Regions from separate parts of the Mesorhizobium sp. WSM4836 genome, predicted to be linked through region 2. Evidence: predicted binding sites of a transcription regulator. Region 2 holds the regulator's gene; each other region holds the start of a gene.
The links. The regulator LexA, encoded in region 2, represses DNA repair genes until DNA is damaged. The targets are predictions, from matches to a motif close to TGTTCNNNNTGTGTTCNG.

Region 1 (7,200 bases), on a different contig from region 2:
GGCCTACGGTCCGGCCGGAGGTAGGACTTAGGTACGACGCCGCGCCGGACAGAGGGCTCCCGGCGGCTTATCGGCTGGCGAGGACCATGCGGTTGCCTTCGCTGTCGCGAAACTCCGCCACCGTGCGCCCCGGCTGCCACGTCGCCTCATGCGGGTCGGTAAGGATCTCGACGCCGTCCGCCTTCAACGCCGCGATCATTGCTCCGACATTTTCGTCGACCAGCACCAATACGGGCTCCGCGCCGGGGGCGTCGTCGGCGCGCCTGGTGAAATGCAGGTTCGTCACGGCATACGGAAAGGCCAGCTCGATCCAGCGCCAGCCGTCATCGCCCATCTTCTGGTCGGCCATGACCTGACAGGCGAGATGCCTGGTGTAGAACGCCTTGGCGCGGTCCTGGTCGAACGCCGGTAGCTCGGCAAACTGGATATGCATGATCGTCGCTCCTGCTTGATGGCTGCCGCGCAGCCGCCCACGCGGGAAAGACGATGCGGGCGACCGAAAAGATTCTTCGGCAAGGAGAATCTTTTTGGCGCAGCCGGTCGTCCTTCGTTCATACCAACCAGTCAGGAGACGACAATGGACTACGCACTCATTCGATACGGCGTGAACCAAGCCGACCTGAACGACAACCGCGCGCTGGTCGAAAAGGTGTTCGAAGCGCTGGGCGAGGCGGCGCCGCCGACGGTGCGCTATCTCGTGCTCGAATTGGACGACGGCTCGTTCGTCCACATCGTTGGCCAGGACGGCGATTCGTCGGCGCTGACCGGGCTTGCCGCCTTCAAGGCATTTGCGGAAAACCACGCCCAGCGCCGTTCGACCCCGGCAATGCGATCACCTGTCAAAGTCATCGGCAACTATCGTATGCTGGCGGATCAGAAGGCGGGATAGTGCCTGCATGCCGCTCGCGCAGAAATGGGACGCTACGCCGAAAATGAACAGGGCGACTTTGGAGGCGATGCTCGTCGGGTTGCGGCCAAGGCTGCATCGCTACTGCGCGCGCATGGCCGGCTCGGTGATCGACGGCGAGGACATCGTCCAGGAGGTGCTGATCAAGGTGCTGCAGGCGATCGACGGCGGCGCCATGGTCGAACGGCCGGAGCAATGGCTGTTTCGTATCGCCCACAATGCCGCGCAGGATCACCTGCGGCGGCGCCATCGGGAAAGGTCGCGCATGACCGAGGCCGACATGAGCGTGATCGAGGATCCCTCCGGCAGCGCCGACAGCCGGCTCGCCGCCCAGACCGGCCTGCACTCCTTCATGCAGCTTTCGGTGCCGCAGCGCAGCGCCGTGATCCTGGTCGACGTGCTCGGCCTCAGCCTGCAAGAAACCTGCGAGGTTACCGGCGCGACGCTCGCCGCCACCAAGGCCGCGCTGCATCGCGGGCGGGCGCAGCTCAAGCTGCTGGCGCTGCAGCCCGAACAGGCGCTCGCCCCGAGGCTCGACGCCGATGACGAGCGCCGGCTGCGGCGCTATGTCGACCTGTTCAACGCGCGCGACTTCGACGCGGTCAGGGCACTGATCGCCGAGGACGTCCGGCTCGATGTCGTCAACCGCGTCCGCCTGCGCGGCAAGGCCGAGGTGTCGACCTATTTCGGCAATTACGACCGTATCAGCGACTGGACATTGTCGCTCGGCTTCGTCGACGGCAGGCCGGCGATCCTGATCCGCGACCCGCAGGCGGCCGACGGCACCGTGCGCGGCTTCATGCTGGTCGAATGGGCGGGCGATCAGGTCATCCAGATCCGCGACTTCCGCTATGCGCCCTGGTGCCTGGTCGACGCGGAGATTGAAACCGTGGACGGGTGAGGGGCCGGAGACATATCAGACCTCCGGCCGTTCCGGACGACACTGAGCATCATGGCATCAAAGGCGCCGAGGAACTTTGAACTGTCGCATCCGTTTACCGGCTATCCCGTCGGGAGAGTTCCGCCATGAATGTCAGCGATGAAAGGACTGTATCCCTTTGGGCGGCAACCGAAGTCGCGCCTGATACGGTTCCGCTCGAGCGGAGTGAACAGGTCGATGTCGTGGTCGTCGGGTCTGGAATTGCCGGACTGTCGGTCGCGTACGAGTTGGCCAGTGCCGGGCAAAAGGTGGCGGTGCTCGATCGCGGCCGGATCGGAAGCGGCATGACGGCCCGCACCACCGCGCATTTGTCATCGATCTGCGACGACTATTTTTCGGAACTGATCAAATTGCGCGGCGAGGAACTGGCGCGGATTTACTACCAAAGCCAGTCGGCCGCTATCGACCGTATCCAATCGATCCAGGAAGCGGAGGGTATCGCGTGTGATTTCCGCCGGCTCGACGGCTTTCTGTTTCCGGCGTCAGGCAGAAAGGAATCCGTTATCGAGCGCGAACTGGACGCCGCTCGGGAAATCGGAGTCGGCGTCGAGAAAATCGTGGGCGTGCCGCTTGCAGGCTTTTCGGACGCGCCCGTCCTTCGTTACGCCGATCAGGCGACATTTCACCCGCTCAAATATCTCCGCGGGCTTGCTGCCGGCATTCGCGCGCGCGGCGGCGCGCTTTATGCGGAGACCATCGTCGACAAGGTCGAGGAGACCGACGGCGGCGTGCGCGTAAGCACGGTCTCGGACTTTGCCGTGTCTGCCAGATCGGCCGTTGTCGCCACCAACTCGCCGATCAACGATCGGCTCGCGCTCCATACCAAGCAAGCACCCTATCGGACCTACGCGATGGCGTTCGAGATCGCCCACGACGTTTTGCCGGATGCACTCTATTGGGACACGCTGGATCCCTATCACTACGTTCGGCTGCAGCCTGGCGAAGGCAAGGCCGACTTTTTGATCGTCGGTGGTGAAGACCATAAGACAGGGCAGGCCGACGATGCCAACGATCGCTTCGCGGCCCTGGAGGCCTGGATCAAGAAATTGGTGCCCGATATCGGCACCGAAACCAACCGATGGTCGGGGCAGGTGATGGAGACCGTCGACTATGCCGGGTTCATCGGCCGCAATCCTGGCAACCGGCATGTCTTCGTGGCTACCGGCGATTCCGGCCAGGGCATCACTCATGGGGTCGTCGCCGGCCAATTGATTTCCGACCTGATCCTGAAGGGGGAAAGCCCTTGGCGGGAACTTTACGAGCCCTCCCGCAAGACGGCACGCGCGATCGGCGATTATCTGGTGGAGAATGCGACAGCGATCAGGAGTTTTGCCGAGTATGTCGCGCCTGGCGAAATCGATTCCGCCGATAAGCTGCGGCCGGGAGAGGGCGCTATCGTCCGCGAGGGACTTACCAAAGTGGCGGCTTTCCGCGATGAGGACGGCACGCTCCACAAGCGCTCAGCCTCATGTACCCATGTCGGCTGCCATGTCCATTGGAACTCGTTGGAACGCTGCTGGGACTGCCCCTGCCACGGCTCGCATTTTGCCGTCGACGGCACGGCCTTGAACGGACCGGCCGTGTCGCCGCTGACTCCAGCCGGATAGTCTTTTCGAGATCGCCATCGCCAGACGTTCGCCCCGGCCGGGCGGCTCACAATTCCTTTTCGGCCAGTTCGCGAAAGGCGTCGGGAACCGACCGCTGTAGTCCGAGCGCGACCGAGGCGTAGCCGACCGCCTCCCAGCCGAAGCGGTCGCGGATCTTGTCGACGGCGCGATCCGCGGTCCAGCGCGCGGCGCCCTTGCTGGTGCCGGGGCGGCGGCGGTCGTCGTCGAGCCCGAGCGGCAGTTCCAGTTGCAGGCCGGCATGCTGCTCCAGCTGCGAGACCGCGACCGCCAGCAGCGAGATGGTCTTTTCGTGCGGATAGTCGATGAGCACCTTGCGCACCAGCGCCTCGGCGATTTCGGCCAGCATGGCGGTTGCCGATATCGGCTGGTCGAGCGTGATCGAGCGCGTCACCGAGCGCAAATCGGCAAAGCGGACGCGAACCGTCACGGTGCGGCCGGGCCTGGATTTCGCCCGCAATCTGGTGGCGACCCTGTCGGCCAAATGCAGCAAAGCGGGCACGAAGACCTGCTCTTCGGCCGGTTTGCGGCCGAGCGCCGACTGCGCGCCGGCCGATCGCGCGCGGCGCTGCGTCTCGAGCTTGCGCGGATCGCGGTTCCACGCCAGCGCGTTGAGTTTCTCTCCGGCCGCCGGCCCGAGCAGGCGCTCCAGCGCTCCACTATTGGTCTTGGCCAGCTCGCCGATGGTGTTGACGCCGATGCCGGCCAGCCGCTCCCTGATGACCGGGCCGACACCCCACATCAGCTCGACCGGCAGGTGGTGCAGGAACTCCAGCTCGTGGCGCGGATCGACCACCACCAGCCCGTCGGGCTTTGCGACCTGCGAGGCGATCTTGGCCAGATGCTTGGTGCGGGCTACGCCGACCGAGATCGGCAAGCCGAGCTCGGCCCGCACGCGGCGGCGGATCTTGCCGGCGATCTCGGCCGGCGAGCCGAACAAATGGGTGCAGCCCGCGACGTCGGCAAAGGCCTCGTCGATCGAAATCCGCTCGACCAACGGCGTGAAATCGCCGAGCACTTGAATAGCCGCATCGCCCAGCCGCTGATAGTCCCTGAAATGGCCGCCGACGAAGATGAGTTGCGGGCAGAGTTCCCGCGCCCGCCGTCCCGGCATACCGCCGCGCACGCCGAACGCCTTGGCTTCATAGGATGCGGCAAGCACCACCCCGCCGCCGACGGCAATCGGCTTGCCGCGCAAGGCCGGGTCAAGCAATTGTTCGACCGAGGCATAGAAGGCATCCAGATCCGCGTGGAGGATGTTGGCGTCCATCCGGCCCGTTCGCCCGCGGCGGTTCGAACGCCGCATTATCTCGAGTTGTGGTGGGAACATAAAGAGAACATTGTGGGCGGATTGTCAAGCAGCGCGGAGGGGCAATCGCTTCAGGTTGGCGCCGCCCCTCATCGCCCTGCTGGGCACTTCTCCCCGTATGGTGACGGGGAGAAGGACGCCTTCGTCGATGGTTTCGCCAATCACCAAAGTTGCAGCAAAGTGCCGGTTGCGGACAGCCCCTTTTCCCGTCACTACGGGAGAAGATGCCGGCAGGCGGATGAGGGGCAGCGCCGACTTCGGCAATCAGCCGATCGAGCGCTACAGCGCCATCTTGTAGCCGAGATGACTGGCGGCGAAACCGAGGCGTTCGTAAAAAGCGTGCGCCTCGCGTCGACCCTTGTCCGTGGTGAGCTGGACGAAGCTGCAATTGCGCGAACGGCACGTTTCAATCGCCCATTCGATCATCAGCTTGCCGACGCCGCGAGAACGCCATTGCCGGGCGACGCGAACGCCTTCGATCTGGCCGCGCCAGGCGCCTTTCCTCGAAATGCCTGGAAGGAAGCTGAGCTGCAGCGTTCCGACCACTTGCCCAGCGTCGACGGCAACGGCCAGCAACTGGTTGGGATCGGCATCGATTGCGCTGAAGGCATTGAGATAGGACGGCGCAAGCGGCGTCGACGGGTCTTCCCGGTCTGCTCCGAGCACATCGTCGGCAAGCATTGCAACGATCGCCGGCAGGTCGGGCGCTTGCGCGCGACGGAATTCGATCTCGCTCATCGGGCGGAGACATACGGTGCGACGTCGGCGATCGCAATATCCGTTTTTGAGTTGCAAGGGAGGCCCGCGCGCCTACAGACGGTCTCGAGCGCCCAGAGGCGGTGGCCGTAGCGGCGGAAGAAACGGGCGAAGAGGCGCTGCTGCCTCGCACGGGTGAGGTCGGCGGCGCGCCTTTCCTGCCGCCAGCGCGGCATGTTGCGGAATATCGACAGGAAGCGGGCGGCGTCCTCGATCGCCTCGTCGGCCGACTGCGCCGGGCGGATCGCCGCCAGGAACAGAGCGCGGCTCGGCTTCATCTGGTCAATCACCGCCTTGCGCTGGCGATGACCCTGGCGTGCCTTGCGGATGCCGTCCTCGCGGATGGCTACGAAAGCGGCAAGCATGGCCGGGCTGTCGCCGCTATAGCCGCAGGCATGGGCGAACTGGTCCATCGTGATTTCCTTGCCTCCGGCCGGCTGCGGTTCTGTTGCTCGCGCCGATTCCAGTCCCGCACTAAATATAAGCATAACTCAAATTATCGAACAAGCGAAACTTTCACGTCGATGTAAGCGGAACCGACTCGACTCCGCTCCAAAAACGGATAATGATGTGAACAAAGCAGGAACAAAGATGGGGTGGCCATGGCATTGGCAGGCAAGGAAGCGACGATCGCCGATGTTGTCTCGATTGCCGTCGAGTGCATCGACTGCGGCCGCAACAGGTGGTGGAAGCCGGCCGAGCTCAAGCGGCATGGCGTGATGCCGGAGACACCGCTGGCCGCCCTTTCGGGGCGCCTGATCTGCAAGGCCTGCCGGGCCGACGGCCTGCCGGGTGCCGCCGTCTCGATCCAGGCCGCCTTCATCGACGACCGGCAGCGGGCCCGCGCCGAGGCGCGGATGCTCAACGGCCGAGAATTGGAGCAATCGAGGCGGGCTTGAGGGGAGAAGGGGAGCGCCGCGCCCGTCCTCCTCAATACCCCAGCAATTCCTTGAGCGGGATGACGCGGAAGACGTTCTTGATGGCGTAGCGGTTAAAGGTCAGCGTCTTGGGCGGGTTGTACTGTTCGACGATCAGCTCGGCGGCGGTGCGCTTGACCAGCTTCTTGATGAAGGCTTTGCCGTTTTGCTCGTTCTCTTCGGGCAGGGTTTCGATCACCACATGGTCGCCGGGCAACGCTTCGCGGCCGCCGCAATAGATCATCTCGCCGGGCTCGTAGCGCGGCACCATCGAATCGCTCAGCACGTGCAGCGCAAAGACATTGCGCAGATGCCGGATCCCCGGCGGCCGCTGGACATAGCCGGCCGGCTGGCCGTTGAAGGTGAAGTCGCCATCGTCGCCGCCGACGGCGGTGCCGAGAAGCTGGATGTCCATCGGCCCGGCGGGCAGGGGGCCGGGATCGGTGACGATCTCGGCATCGGCGACCGGTCCGGCATCTTCAAGGAAGACGACCTCGCCCTTGCCGAGCGCCACCGGGTCAACGCGCAGGAAAGCGGCAGTCTTCAAAAGGTTCTCGGTCTTGGGCAGGTTGCGCCCGGTCTCCCAATTGCCGACGGCAGCGACATCAGTGTCGTTATGCTCGGCGATGTGGCGCATCACCAGGCCGCGCTGCTTGCGCGCCCGGCGGATCGCCGCTCCGACCTTAATCGACAGTGCAGTTTTCGCCATGGCTCCATCTGAGGCATAAGACTCGGTTTCGTCCATG
Region 2 (7,200 bases):
CGTCATCCAGGAGAACGTCCGCAACCTCGGCGGCGGCAGCGTCGAAGTGACGGAGCCGACGGTGCAGGGGCGCAACATCCGCCGCCTCGGGCTCGATTTCGCCAAGGGCGATGTCCTGCTCCCCAAAGGCCGCCTGCTCGATCCGGCCGCTTTGTCGCTGGCGGCATCGGCCAACCACCCCGAGGTCGGCGTAGTCAAACGGCCGCTGGTCGCCCTCATCGCCACCGGCGACGAATTGCTGCCGCCGGGCAGCGATCTTGGCCCCGACCAGATCATCTCGTCAAATGCCTATGGCGTCGCCGCCGCCGCACAGTCGGTCGGTGCGCGCGCTCTCGACCTCGGCATCGCGCCGGACCGCAGGGAGGCGATCGCTGCGCTGGTCGAAAAGGCGGTGAAGGCTAGCGCGAACGTCATCGTCACGCTGGGCGGTGCCTCGGTCGGCGACCACGACCTCGTCCATGACGTGCTGACCGGGCAAGGCATGACGCTCGATTTCTGGAAGATCGCCATGCGGCCGGGCAAGCCGCTGATGTTCGGGCGGCTGGGCAAGATCCGCTGCATCGGCCTGCCCGGCAATCCGGTGGCGAGCCTGGTCTGCACCCAGCTCTTCCTGAAGCCGCTGCTGGCGCGGCTCGGCGGCCGCGCCTTTCAGCAGGATATGCGTCAGGCACGGCTCGGTGCTGCCATGCCGGCCAACGATCTCAGGCAAGATTATGTGCGGGCTGTTGTCACAGACGACGCCGATACGCTCGTGGCGACGCCGTTCGGCATCCAGGACTCCTCGATGCTGAAAATGCTGGCCGATGCCAACGGGCTGATCGTTCGCGCGCCGTTCGCGCCTGCCGCGGCGGCGGGCGCTCCCTGCGACGTGCTGATGTTACGCTGAACCTCCTCACTCCGAGATCAAGGTTTGCGTCAGCGGATGGTCTGGATCGGCCAAACCGTCGATGATGTTGAAATGATGTCGGTCAGGCTCGACCACCGAGCTGGTCGCGGCACCCAGGCCGATCCAGATATTGGCCAGTAACGCGCTCTGGCGCAGGAATTCGGCGCGCTCGCCGCCGCCGGCCCAGCAGGTCAGGCGGGCCTTGTCCGTCGGGCGCAGCAGCACCGGGCTTTCGGCCTGCGCCTCGGCCTCATCGATCGCCAGCGTCTCGTTCATGCCAGTGCGCATGATCGGGCGCAAATCGTGCACTCCCGAGATCGACATCACATGACGAACGCGCCGGACCACTTCGGGCGCCAGCGGCGTCGTCGCCGTAACCATTCGGCTAACAAGATGGCCGCCGGCCGAGTGCCCGGTCAGCATCAGCGGCCCTGCGACCATCGCCGCCGCCTTGCCTATCGCCGCGCCGACTTCCTTGACGATGCCGCCGATGCGCATCTGCGGACAGAGCGTGTAGGACGGCATCGCCACCGCATAGCCGCGATAAACAGCGCCAGCGGCAAGATGCGACCAGAAACTCTTGTCGAATGCCATCCAGTAGCCGCCATGGACGAACACCACGAGCCCCTCGGGCTTGGTGGCCGGCAGGAAAAGATCGAGCCGGTTGCGTGGTTTATCGCCATAGGCCAAGTCGAGCCGCGCCCTGCCCTCGGTCGAAAGCACGTCGCGGAAAACCCGCGCGGGCTCGACCCAGGCCGCCGGCCAGCGATCGCTGCCGGCTATGTTGGCGCCGTTGGCATAGGCGTTGTCCCAATCGGCAATGTGATGTTCGAACACCCTGCGCCCTCCCCGGACAATATGGCCTGCAACGTAGCCGTGATCATCGTGCGGCGCGTCGTCGTCAGCCTCAAGATTCGAGCTCTCGCATCAATCTCAAGTGACAGCCGCCTTGATGGCGAAGCGCGCATCCTTCCACCCACCGGTGCGCAGGATGTCCTCAAGCACTTCGACGGCCTGCCAGACATCGGCATAGCCGACATAGAGCGGGGTGAAGCCGAAGCGCATCGTCGATGGCGCGCGAAAATCGCCGATCACGCCACGTTCGATCAGCGCGCGCATGATCTGGTAGCCATGCTCATGCATGAATGAAATCTGGCTGCCGCGTTTTTTCCCGTCGCGCGTGCTTTCGAGCGTGAGCCCGTAAGTGCCGCACTTTGCCTCGACAAGCTCGATGAACAGATCGGTCAGCGCGATGCTCTTCTTGCGCACTGCCGTCATGTCGACATCGTTCCAGACGTCGAGCGCGCCCTTCAGCGTGCGCATCGACAGGACCGGCTGGGTGCCGCACAGAAAACGGCGGATGCCGGTGCCGGCCGTATAGCCTGGCTCGAAGGCGAATGGCCGTGCATGCCCCCACCAGCCGGTGAGCGGCTGCTGGATGTCGGCAAGATGCCGCTCAGCCGCATAGATGAAGGCAGGCGCGCCCGGTCCGCCATTCAGATATTTGTAGGTGCAGCCAGCGGCAAAATCGGCGTTTGCCTTGTCGAGCTCGACTGGCATCGCACCGGCGGTGTGGCAGAGATCCCAGACGACCATCGCACCGGCTTCCTGGGCCCTGCGCGTCAGCGCGGGCATATCGCGCAGTTCGCCCGACTTGTAGTTGACGTGATTAACCAGCACCACGGCGGTGCGTTCGTCGATCAGCTCTTCGATGGTCGGCGCGTCGACACCCGACAGGCGCAGCAGCGTATCTTTTTGCGTGGAAACCACACCCTCAGCCATGTAGAGGTCGGTCGGAAAACTATCGCCCTCGGCGACGATGACCCGCCGCTCCGGCCGCATGGCCATGGCGGCGTGCAGCAGCTTGTAGATGTTGACCGACGTCGTGTCGCAGACCACCGTCTGGCCGGCCGCGGCACCGATCAGGCGCCCGAGCTGGTCGCCAAGTTCAAGCGGCATGTTGAACCAGCCGGCCGTGTTCCATGCGCGGATGAGATCATGCGACCATTCTTCGGTCGCGGCCTTGCGCAATTCATCGAAAGCGGCACGTGAAGCAGCTCCTAGCGAATTGCCGTCGAGATAGACCACTCCTTGCGGCAACACAAAGCGGTCGCGCATTGCCCGCAGCGGATCCGCGGCATCCATCGCCTTTATGGCCGCGAGATCGGGAATCCCTGTCATGATTTGACTGCTCCCCCAAGATCCAACGCAACGCCGGACACGCATCGACTGTTCTTCCAATACCTGGTTGCGCGCAGCAAGGCTCACCGGCGAGAAGCGCCCTGACCAGGCGGTGGAAACGAGGACTTAACCGAGGTTGGCGTTTTGAGTTCGTTTCGTTCACGGTGCATTGACCAAACCGCAGAGTCGATACGAGTTCAATTCCGTGCCCTTTGCCGACCGGCGGCCGAAGGCCAGCGTGGCCTTTCGGGAAGCCAGAAGAGCGCAAACGAAAGCAGAATCAAGGCGATGAGGCTCGCGGCGGTGAAAATGGGGTACCCCGGTAGAGGCGTCGTTTGTTTCCCGAGCCTTAACGCATTCATTAAACTTTAAACAGTTGCGGAACACAACTGGAACAGATAGTGTTTGTTCTGGGTTTGTTTTTCTGATTCTGTTGGGGGTCGTTATGCTGACACGCAAACAACACGAACTGCTTATGTTCATCCACGAAAGGTTGAAGGAAAGCGGTATCCCGCCTTCCTTCGACGAGATGAAGGAAGCGCTCGACCTGGCTTCCAAATCCGGAATCCACCGGCTGATTACGGCGCTGGAGGAGCGCGGCTTCATTCGCCGTTTGCCCAACCGGGCCCGTGCGCTGGAGGTGCTGCGCCTGCCTGACTCGATCGCCCCCGGCCTCAATGCGGCACGCAAGTTCTCGCCGAGTGTCATCCAGGGCAGTCTTGGGCAAGGCGGTCCTCGGCAAGGCAAGCCGGCCCCTTCGCGCCCTGCAGCCGGCAATGATGACGATGTCGTCGCCGCCATTTCGATCCCAGTGATGGGCCGCATCGCCGCCGGTGTGCCGATCGATGCCATCCAGCACCAGACGCATTCGATTTCGGTGCCGCCGGATATGATCATGGGCGGCGAGCATTATGCGCTCGAGGTCAAAGGTGATTCGATGATCGAGGCCGGCATTTTCGACGGCGACACGGTGATTATCCGCAATGCCGATACGGCGAGCCCCGGTGAGATCGTGGTGGCACTGGTCGACGAGGAGGAAGCGACGCTGAAGCGCTTCCGCCGCAAGGGCGCCTCGATCGCCCTGGAAGCCGCCAATCCGGCCTACGAGACGCGCATCTTCGGACCAGACAGGGTCAAGGTGCAAGGCAAGCTCGTCGGACTGATCCGCCGCTACTGAGTTCCGCCCTTGGCGCCAGCTTTGGGTTTGTCGGCCCTGCGGTATGGCGGCAGGCCCCGTGCCGCGCGTGAAAATTTTCGCTGCACGTGCCAGGGCCGGTATGATTTTTCGATCGCGAAACGGATTTCGGCGCGCGTTGCCGCTTGTGGATCGAAATAGACGGCCGCACTTCCCGCGCGCGCCAGTTGCCGTTTGGTGACGACGAGGACCAGCCGGTCGTAGTAGCAGGGATTATGGGCGGTGGCGTCGTCGATGACGATCAAGCTGGCAAAGGCGCAGGCTGGCCCTGCAGCATCGCGGTCCTTGGCTTGCGCGATGATCGCGCCGGATGGATGCCGGGCAAGGCAGAGACCGTCCGTGCAAATGAACGGCATGCCGGGCGGTAGGTCGGCCGGATCGGCAATGTCGAATTGCGGATCGTTCTTTCCAGGTGTTTCCGGCGCGACGATAGCCTCTGATGTGAGCGCGCGTTTCCAGTTGTCGATGGTGAACTCATTCGGGCCTGCCCGGTTGACCGCGAGTTCACCGCTGCCGATCGGCAGCGCGACCAGCCGTGCGTCCTCCGAGATCAATACATCGGGTACGCGGGTCTGCGTTGTCGTTAGCAAGCCGGCGAGCGCAAAAGGAAGTGCCACGAGCCGCAGCCAGGTCGTCGCCATGCTGGCAATGACGAGGGCGATCGTCACCAAAAGGACAGATCTCAGCGAAATCAGCCCGACCGCATCGATCGGCGAGCGTTCGGAGATCCACCCGGACAGGGCGATCATCGCCGTCAGCCCCTTGCCCATCACGTAGAGGAAAGGCCCGTCCGCGCCGAACGGCATCGCCAGCGCACTGAGGACGGCGAAGGGCATGACGACCAGTGAGACGATAGGCATGATGGCCAGATTGGCGAGCAGGCTGAGCGGCGCCACGCGCTGGAAATGCCATATGGCGAAAAGCGCCGTGGCGCTCCCTGCAATGATCGAGGTCATCGCCAGGCCGCCCATCCCCAGCAGAACCTTTCGAGCGGCAAAGCGTAGCGGCGACCGCCGGGGCGGCGGCGTGGTGGCCCTGCCGGCGCGGTAATCGGACCAGCCTGCATAGGCGCCGACAAGGGCCGCCGTCGCGGCGAAGGACATCTGGAAGCTCGGACCGACCACCTCGTGCGGCGACACCAGAATGACCGCGATGGCCGAGATCGCCAGATTGCGCATGGTGAGCGCGGCCCGGTCGAACAGCACGGCGATAAGCATCACCGCCAACATGATGAAGCTGCGTTCGGCCGCCACCACAATGCCGGAAAAGACGAGGTAGGCCGCAATCGAAAAAAGCGCGGCGGCGGCCGCATATTTCTTGACCGGCCGTCGCGATGAGAAATCCGGAAACAGCGCAAAGGCGCCGCGCAGCAGCGCCATGATGGTGCCGGCGACCAACGCCATATGCAGCCCCGAGATGGAGATGATGTGGTAGATGCCGGTACGCCGCATCGCTTCGTTGATCTCTTCGGGAATGCCGGCGCGCACGCCGACGATCAGCGCAGCAGCAATCTCGCCCTCAGCGCCGCCGATGACGCTGCGGATATGGTCCGCGATGGATTCGCGCGCGTCTTCGATCGCGGAAGAAAGCCGCGCGGCAAGCGGCATGCTGCCCGACGGCACGACTTTCGGATTGCCCAGAAAAAAGCCGCTGCCGCCGATACCGGCGAAATAGCTGTCGAAGGAGAAATCATAGCTGTCGGGCCGCACCGGCCCGGTCGGCGGCAGCAGCCGCGCATAGCCGGCGATCTCGGAACCGGCGGTCAGCTCAGCCGGTATCTTCATCGCCGAAACGCGGACCCGTTCCGGCATGTAGCGCAGTGTCGGCCTGGCAGTCGAGATCACATCGATCGTCAGCCTGATGCGGCCGCTCGCCATGGGCTCGAACGATACGACGCGACCCGTGAGGCGCGTCGAGATTTCGGAACCGAGCATATGCGTTCCGACACGCCAGGTCTCGACCTTGGCGGCAAGCACGCCAAGCGCGCAGAGCAACGCCGCCATGAAGCATAGGCGGGTTCTGGGCCACGACCGCGAGGCGACGGCACAGACGGCTGCCAAGGCGACGATTGCGATCGGCTGTGGAAAGGCTGGCTCTACCGCCAGCGAAAAATATACGACCACCCCGCATGCGAGGAACACCGGCACCAGCAGGAAGGCGACCCCACGGTCGAGCTCCAGGCCGGCCGCCGAGGTTACGCCGTTGCGGAGACGGGACGGTGACGGGAGGCGGAAACGCCGGCGTAGGCGCACGATGGGCTCGGCCGCGGGCACGGGAACCGTTGCTGGGTCGCTCGCCGGCAGCGACCGGGCATCAAAGCGTGGAGCCGGCAGCAAGGCCGGTGCCGGCAGGACAGGCAGGGGCGTGGCAAACAGCAAGCGTTCGCTGACGCCGCTGCCAACGTCCTCGCCCTCGCCCGCACCACGGCCTCGCACAGCCATCGGGTCTGCCCCTTGCGCCCTCGACCTCCTATGCTACATGAACGCGCAACGCGCGAAAGTCCGCAAACCCACTTCCTTCGCCTGCCTGAGAGTTCCATGCCCGACAAGGTCGTCACCCGTTTTGCCCCCTCGCCCACCGGCTATCTGCATATTGGCGGGGCGCGCACGGCGCTGTTCAACTGGCTGTATGCCAAGCACACAGCCGGCACGATGCTGCTGCGCATCGAGGACACCGACCGCGAGCGTTCCACCGATGCGGCAACCGCGGCCATCCTCGACGGGCTTTCCTGGCTCGGCCTGACATGGGACGGTGAGCCGGTGTCGCAGTTCGAGCGTGCGCCGCGCCATCGCGAGGTTGCCGAGGAGCTCGTTCGCATGGGCAAGGCCTATTATTGTTATGCGACGCCTGCCGAGTTGGAGGCAATGCGCGAGAGCGCACGGGCCAAGGGGCTACCTCCCCGCTATGACGGTCGCTGGCGCGACCGCGACCCCTCGGA
Region 3 (7,200 bases), on a different contig from region 2:
GCTTTTCGGCGGCACTCTTGCCGTCGAGCGCGCGGACCGCCCATAGAGCGTCGCGACGGTTCAATCCAAGCGAGCGGAAAGCGTCGGCCTGCGCCAGTTTTTCGATCTCGTCGACATTGAGGCCCGAGCGCAGCCAGACGTCGCGCACGGATGCATAGCCGGCGCCGCGCCTCGACACAAACGCTTCCATGCGCCCCTTCGACAGGCCCTTGACCTGGCGAAAGCCAAGCCGGACGGCACGGCTGGTCCGGATGACGCCGCGCATCTGGGCATGGCGGTCAAGGATACGATCCGGATCGAAAGGCGATTTCTCCAAGGCGCAGTCCCAGCCGGAAAAATTGACGTCGACCTCGCGGATCTCGACACCGTGGTCATGCGCGTCGCGGACAAGCTGGGCCGGCTGGTAAAACCCCATCGGCTGGGAATTCAGGATCGCGGCGCAGAAGACGTCGGGATAGAAGGTCTTGAACCAGCACGAGGCATAGACCAGCAGGGCGAAGGAGGCGGCGTGGCTTTCGGGAAAGCCGTATTCGCCAAAACCCTCGATCTGCTTGAAGCAGCGCTCGGCGAAGTCTTTTTCGTAGCCCTTGGCGACCATGCCGTCGACCATTCTCTTGCGATAATTGCCGATCGTACCGGTGCGCTTGAACGTCGCCATGGCGCGGCGCAGTTCATCGGCCTCGCCCGGCCTGAAGCCGCCGGCGACGATGGCGATCTTCATCGCCTGCTCCTGGAACAACGGCACGCCCAGCGTCCTGCCGAGGATTTTTTCCAGTTCCGGCTTGGGATATTCGGGTTTTTCCTTGCCTTGCCGGCGGCGCAGATAGGGGTGGACCATGTCGCCCTGGATCGGGCCGGGCCGCACGATCGCCACCTCGATGACGAGGTCGTAGAAGCTTTTCGGCCGCAGCCGCGGCAGCATCGACATCTGCGCGCGCGATTCGATCTGGAAGACGCCGATCGTATCGGCGCGGCAGATCATGTCGTAGACATGTTTGTCCTCGGCCGGGAGAGTGGCCAACACATAGGGCCGGCCGTAATCATCCCGCGCGTTCGGATAGTGATCCTGGAGCAGGGTGAAGGCGCGCTGCAGGCAGGTCAGCATGCCGAGCGCCAGCACGTCCACTTTAAGGATTTTCACCGCGTCTAGATCATCCTTGTCCCACTCGACCATCTTGCGCTCGTCCATCGCCGTCTTGACGATGGGCACTATCTCGTCGAGCCGGTCCCTGGTGATGACGAAACCGCCGACATGCTGCGACAAATGACGGGGAAAGCCCATGATCTCGTTGGCGCATTCGATCACATGCCTTGTCGATGGATCGGTCTGATCGAGGCCGCCGGCCTTTGTCTCCTTTTCACCGAGCTCCGAGGTCGACCAGCCCCAGATCGAACTGGACAGCGCGCCCCGGACGTCGTCCGACAGGCCCATCGCCTTGGCCACTTCGCGCATCGCCGAGCGGCCCCGGTAGCTGACGACGGCGGCGGCCAGCGCGGTGCGCTTGGTGCTGTATTTGGAATAGATATACTGGATGACCTCCTCGCGCTTTTCATGCTCGAAATCGACGTCGATGTCGGGCGGTTCGTTTCTTTCCTCGGAAATGAAGCGCTCGAAAAGCGTGTCGATCTTGTCCGGGCCCACTTCGGTGATGCCGATGCAGAAGCAGACGATCGAGTTGGCGGCGGAGCCGCGCCCCTGGCAGAGAATGTGCTGGCTGCGGGCGAATTTGACGATGTCGTGGACGGTCAGGAAATAGCGCGCGTAGTTCAGGCGCTCGATCAGGGCGAGCTCCTCCTCGATGCGCTGCGTCACAAAAGCGGGCACGCCCGAGGGGTAGCGGATGGCGGCACCCTCCTTAGCCAGCCTTTCCAGCTCGGCCTGCGGCCCGAGGCCCGATTCTGTCGGCTCATCGGGATAGTTGTATTGCAGGTCACTGAGCGAGAAGGTCAGCTCGCCGGCAAAACGCAGCGTTTCCGCCAAGGCTTGCGGATGCCTGCGGAAAAGCCGTGCCATCTCCACCGGCGGCTTTAAGTGACGCTCGGCATTGGCCGCCAGTTCCAGCCCCACCTCGGCGACGGGCACATTGAGGCGGATCGCCGTCAGCACGTCCTGCAGCGGGCGCCGTTCCGCCGTATGGTAGAGCACATCGTTGGTCGCCATCAACGGGATGCCGGCCAGCTCGGCCATCGCCGCTGCCTGCTCGATACGGAAGCGGTCGTTGCCGCGGTAATCCGGCGAAACCGCCAGCCGCAGGTTTTCGCCGAAGCGATCTTTGAGCCGGCTAAGCAGTGCGAGGCTGGTTTCCGCGTCCGCCGACAGATCCGGCAGGATGGCCGGCGACAGGAGATCGCCCCATTCGAGAAGATCGCTCTGTTTGAGGAGCGTCGCCCCTTTTTCGTTTTCGTCACGCAGATTGGCCTGTGTCAGCATGCGGCAGAGATGGCCCCAGCCCTTGCGGTCCTGCGGGTAGGCGAGGATGTCCGGCGTGCCGTCGCAAAAAACCAGGCGGCAGCCGGGGTGATAGGGAACACCCTCCACCTTGGCCTGCTGCCAGGCGCGCACCACGCCCGCCACCGTATTGCGGTCGGCGAGACCGATCGCCGAAAACCCCATGAATTTCGCCGCGACCACCAGCTCCTCCGGTTTCGAGGCGCCGCGCAGGAACGAGAAGTTCGACTGGATGCCGAATTCGGCATAGGGGATGGCCGTCAGCGCATTCATGCGAAGACCCCATGCATGAACCAGCGCGGCGAGGGCTGTGAGGCGCCGTAAAGGCCCTGGCGATAGAGCCAGTAACGGCGGCCGTCGGCATCCTCGATGCGGAAATAATCCCGGGTCGGGGAATCTTCTCGTCCCGCCGCCTCTCGCCACCATTCCGGCGCGATGCGTTCCGGCCCTTCGGCGCGCGCGACCCGATAGAGCGTGCGCCGCCAGCGGAAGTTCAAAGGCGGGCCTTCCGGCATTTCGGTGGCCGGCACCTCGATCGGCTCGGGCGAACGGAAAAGCCGGATCGGCCGTTCCGGTTGGAAGACGGTCGAAGGAGCGTCCTTCGCCTTGTCCGGCTGCTTCGGCGGCGAGCTTCTCTGCGGCGCCTCCGTGAAGGGAAGGGTGGCGACGGCGCGCTCCGGCAAATGGCTCTCGACGGCGACCGGCTTCAAGACCGCGCCTTCGCCGAGCCGGGCGCGAATGCGGTCGGCAAAAAGCGCGATATCGGCACCGTCGTCGTTCGTCTCGCCGGCAAGGTCGGCCTGCTGCATGTCGAAGGCGGCGACGGTCAACACCGAAAGGCGCACGAGATCGAAGCCATAGCCGGCGTCGATATCCTGTTCGAGCGCGGCAAACCTTTCGTGGAACAATTTCTGGATCAGCCGCGGCTCGCGCAGAGGCCGCGAGGTGCCGACGGCGATGCGGCTGACGCCGCCATCGACGCGGAAAAGCAGCAGCGCCAGCCGCCTTGCGCCCTCGCCGCGACGCTCGAGGTCGCTCTTCAAGGTGGTCGCCAGCATGCCTGTCAGCCGCTCGATGTCCTCGGTCAGCATGATCGGTTCGGCAAGGTGACGCTCGACCGAAAGCGGCGCCACCGGCAGGCGCGGCGACACGGCCTCCTCGAGGCGGCCAAGCGCCTGGTCGAGGCGCAAGAGCAGCGATGCGCCGAAGCGGCGGGCCAGCGGCGCGCGCGGTGCCGCCATGACGGCGCCCGCCGTGCGCAGGCCGACGCTTTCGAGGCTGGCGCGGACCTCCGGGCCGATGCGCAGCGCCGCCAGCGGCAAAGGTGCGAGAAGCGCTTCCTCCTCGCCATCGGGAACGATGCGGTCGCCGGCAAACCGCACCGCCGCCCAGGCAGCACCAGGCGTGGCGGCAAGCCCGGCGCGGACATCGAAGCCCTGATGGAAAAAACGCGACAGGATATCGTCCAGCATCGAGCGTTCGCCGCCGAAAAGATGGGTGCAGCCGGTGACGTCGAGATAGAGGCCGTCGGTCCCGTCGAGCGCCACCAGCGGGGTATAGCGGTCGCACCAGTCGGCGAGGCCTTCGAGCAGGCGCCGGTCGGCCTCCGGATCGGCCTCCACGATGTCGATCGAGGGATGCATGGCGCGCGCATCGGCTATGCCCATGCCGCGCTTCAGATTAAGCGCCTCGCCCCGCTCGTCGAGGGCGGCGATGCGCTGGGTGTTCCCTTGGCGATGGCTGATCACCAGCGGCAGGTGATCCGACGGCCGGGAACGCCAGGACCGCCCCAGACGCTGCCGCAGGATCCTCTCGGCGGCGAGATGCGGAAACCACAGGGACAGGATTCTTTGGCCGTTCTGGGGCCCATTCCTGAGACCTTCTTTCCTCGCCCCGTCTTTCTTCGAATATGCGTTCATCGGGGTTCCACTCCAGTGTGAACTTTCCGGGCAAGGCCGTGCGGCTCTTGCCGATGGTGACGGTGAAGGCGGGCCGGCCGATCGAACCGGCGAGCGGCCCGGCAAGCGTCTTACGCGTTGCCGCTGGTGCCGCCGACAGGATGAGGCGGACGGGCGCTGCCGTCGGCTCGGGCTCGCCGGCCTGGCGCAGCAGGAACAGCGGCCGGCCGGCACTCTGCGCCCGGGCGTGCAGCCGCCGCGTCGCGGTGAGGTCCAGCCGCTGCGGGTTGCCGCGGATTTCGAGGATGACAGCGGCCAGCGCCGTCATTCGGGCAGCCTCTTCGGCGACCCACAGCGCATCGAGCAGCCTTGGCGCCTCGGAAAACAGCAATTGCTCCGGCTCGATGCCGAAAAAGGCGTGAAGCCCCCTGGCATAGGGAAAGCCGGCCTCGCGGAAAACCTCGGATGTGCCGATCCACAGCACCGGCAGTCGCGCCCCCTGGCTGAGGATCAGGCTAGTGAGCGACAAGGCAAAACCGGCGACGGCTCCGGCATCGCGGGTCGTGACGCCATGAAACTCGTTCAGCGCCGCCTTCGGCAGGCCGCCGCCCAGCGCAGCATCGAGGCGCTCGGCACCGGTGCGCAAAAACGCATCGGGCGGCGCCACGGCAAGACCGCGCCGGACAATGGTCAGAGGCCGAGCGGGTGTCGGACTCTGGCGAGGGACATCCGCGTCAAACGACGAACCGGCCGGCGCCTCCAAGCGCTCGGGCAAGGTCCCTTCGATCTTCGCGATCTGGCGGCGCAGGGCAAAAACAGTCTCCCGCGCCACGGCGCTTGTCGCCATGACGGTCAGCTTCCACTCACAATTGTTCCTGTTATGTTCCATATAGATTCCAGAGGCCGTCCGAAGAGTCAAGCGGAGTCATGAGGAATTTATTCCTGCCCAGCCCGACCATTTGCCGAGTCCGGCCTGAAAGCCTATATGCCGGGATCAAAGGACAAAGCATGGCTCGCATCTACCAAACACGCATCTGGCACGACCAGCTTTCGCCAACGATGGAGGAAATCGAGCTCCTGGCGCTGGAAGCCTATGCCCATCTGCCGGAGGAGTTTCGCAAGCTGACCGGCGAGATCGTCATCCAGATCGCCGAATTCCCGACCGACGAGATCATGGACGACCTTTCGCTGGAAACGCCGTTCGACCTGCTCGGCCTGTTCGAGGGGCGCGGCATCGCCGAGCGCTGGAATCCGCAGACCGGCGAAGGCCCGAACCGCATCACGCTCTATCGTCGCGCCATCCTCGATTACTGGGCCGAGAACGAGGAGACGCTGGGCGACATCGTCACCCATGTGCTTATCCACGAGATCGGCCACCATTTCGGCCTGTCGGACGATGACATGGAGAAGATCGAAGAGGCAGCGGAGTAGGATGTGCTGATATTCAGGTGATGCCGGCCTGCGAACGGCGGCTTCCTGCGCTTCCGGTGCTCACGTACCCAAAAGTACGCTCCGCTCCGGTTCTCGGAAACCACCATTCTCGGTGCGGCCTGACCTGAATCTCAACACACCCTGCTTCGGCGCTTTTGCAAAGCCTACCAGTCGCTGAGCTTGGTGTCGGGGCCATATTCCTGGCCCTCGATGTCCTTCACCACAGCCTGGCCGCAGCGCATGGTCTTGGCCTTCTTGTCATAGGCATAGGTCGGCGAGCCGAACAGATGCCAGCCCTTGTTGAGCGCCGTTGTCACCTTGTGGCAGAAGGTGGCGTCGTCCGGGCCGGATAAAAAGCGGTAGAGTTTCATTCTTCAATCCTGTGGTGAGTTGCACTATCATGTCCGAACAGCGGCGGCCTTCGCCAGCAGTTTTTCGGCCTGCGCCAGATGCAGCCGCTCGACCATCTTGCCGTTCAGTGCAACTACCGCCTTGCCGGTATTTTCGGCAAGCGCGAAGGTATCCTTGACCGCGCGCGCCTCGGCTATTGCTTCGGGCGACGGCGCAAAGGCGCGGTTCGCGGCCTCGATCTGTGCCGGATGGATCAGCGACTTGCCGTCAAAACCCATGGCGGCCGCTTCCGTGCACTCGCGCGCAAACCCGTCCATATCGCGAAAATCATTGAAGATGCCATCGAGCAGGTCGAGGCCGCCGGCGCGCGCCGCCAGCACCATCTGCATCAGCCATGGCATGAGATAGCGTCGGTCGGGCGTGGCGAGAATGCCCGTGTCCTTGACCAAATCGTTCGTTCCGGCAACGAAACAAACCAGTCGAGAGGCCGGGTCGCGGCCGAGTTCGGCAATCGGCCCGATGTTGAGCAGCGCCTTGGGCGTCTCGATCATCGCCCATAGCTTGACTTCGTCGGGGATAAAATTGTCGTCGAGCACGTCGCCGGCCTCGAGAATGTCGCGCGGCGTGTCGACCTTGGGCAGCAGGATGGCGTCGGGCGTGCATTTTGCCGCGGCCAGCAGATCGTCGGCGCCCCATTCGCTCGACAGCGCGTTAATGCGCACCACCATCTCGCAGCGCCGATCGGAACGACCGGCGAAAATCCCCGCCAGCTTCTCGCGCGCGGAAAGCTTGTCGGCCGGGGCGACAGCGTCCTCGAGATCGATAACGACGGCATCGCAGGCCAGCGACGGGATTTTTGCCAGCGCCTTGTCGTTCGAAGCCGGGACGTAAAGCACCGAGTGGCGCGGGCGGGAGGGTCCGGTGGTCATCTCCGATCTATGCCGCCTGCAGCCGGCCGAGGCAAGCCGTGCAAAAAAACTGCACGCAATTTCGGAAAATCTCCTCCTCTCCGCCCCGCTTGCCACCCGGCAGAATGCGACAGGGGCCGCATGCAAGAGCAAACGAACTCCC

Region 1: the regulator LexA is predicted to act here: its motif matches at 4,795-4,812, upstream of dinB (DNA polymerase IV).
Region 3: the regulator LexA is predicted to act here: its motif matches at 5,218-5,235, upstream of AC0L2P_RS14745 (ImuA family protein).

What each region holds. Positions count from the first base shown of each region.
Region 1 is NZ_JBVVQF010000021.1:49,575-56,774, forward strand. It holds gene AC0L2P_RS22950 (VOC family protein) at 68-433, opposite strand; gene AC0L2P_RS22955 (hypothetical protein) at 578-889, shown strand; gene AC0L2P_RS22960 (sigma-70 family RNA polymerase sigma factor) at 897-1,808, shown strand; gene AC0L2P_RS22965 (FAD-dependent oxidoreductase) at 1,934-3,454, shown strand; gene dinB (DNA polymerase IV) at 3,501-4,742, opposite strand; gene AC0L2P_RS22975 (GNAT family N-acetyltransferase) at 5,061-5,519, opposite strand; gene AC0L2P_RS22980 (hypothetical protein) at 5,516-5,950, opposite strand; gene AC0L2P_RS22985 (hypothetical protein) at 6,140-6,436, shown strand; gene AC0L2P_RS22990 (XRE family transcriptional regulator) at 6,468-7,163, opposite strand.
Region 2 is NZ_JBVVQF010000004.1:163,844-171,043, forward strand. It holds gene AC0L2P_RS06905 (molybdopterin molybdotransferase MoeA) at 1-886, shown strand, start outside; gene AC0L2P_RS06910 (alpha/beta hydrolase) at 893-1,723, opposite strand; gene kynU (kynureninase) at 1,820-3,067, opposite strand; gene lexA (transcriptional repressor LexA) at 3,513-4,244, shown strand; gene AC0L2P_RS06925 (ComEC/Rec2 family competence protein) at 4,238-6,703, opposite strand; gene gltX (glutamate--tRNA ligase) at 6,800-7,200, shown strand, end outside.
Region 3 is NZ_JBVVQF010000010.1:178,746-185,945, reverse strand. It holds gene AC0L2P_RS14755 (error-prone DNA polymerase) at 1-2,722, opposite strand, end outside; gene AC0L2P_RS14750 (DUF6504 family protein) at 2,719-4,197, opposite strand; gene AC0L2P_RS14745 (ImuA family protein) at 4,130-5,194, opposite strand; gene AC0L2P_RS14740 (metallopeptidase family protein) at 5,356-5,778, shown strand; gene AC0L2P_RS14735 (DUF1737 domain-containing protein) at 5,943-6,149, opposite strand; gene AC0L2P_RS14730 (HpcH/HpaI aldolase/citrate lyase family protein) at 6,177-7,058, opposite strand.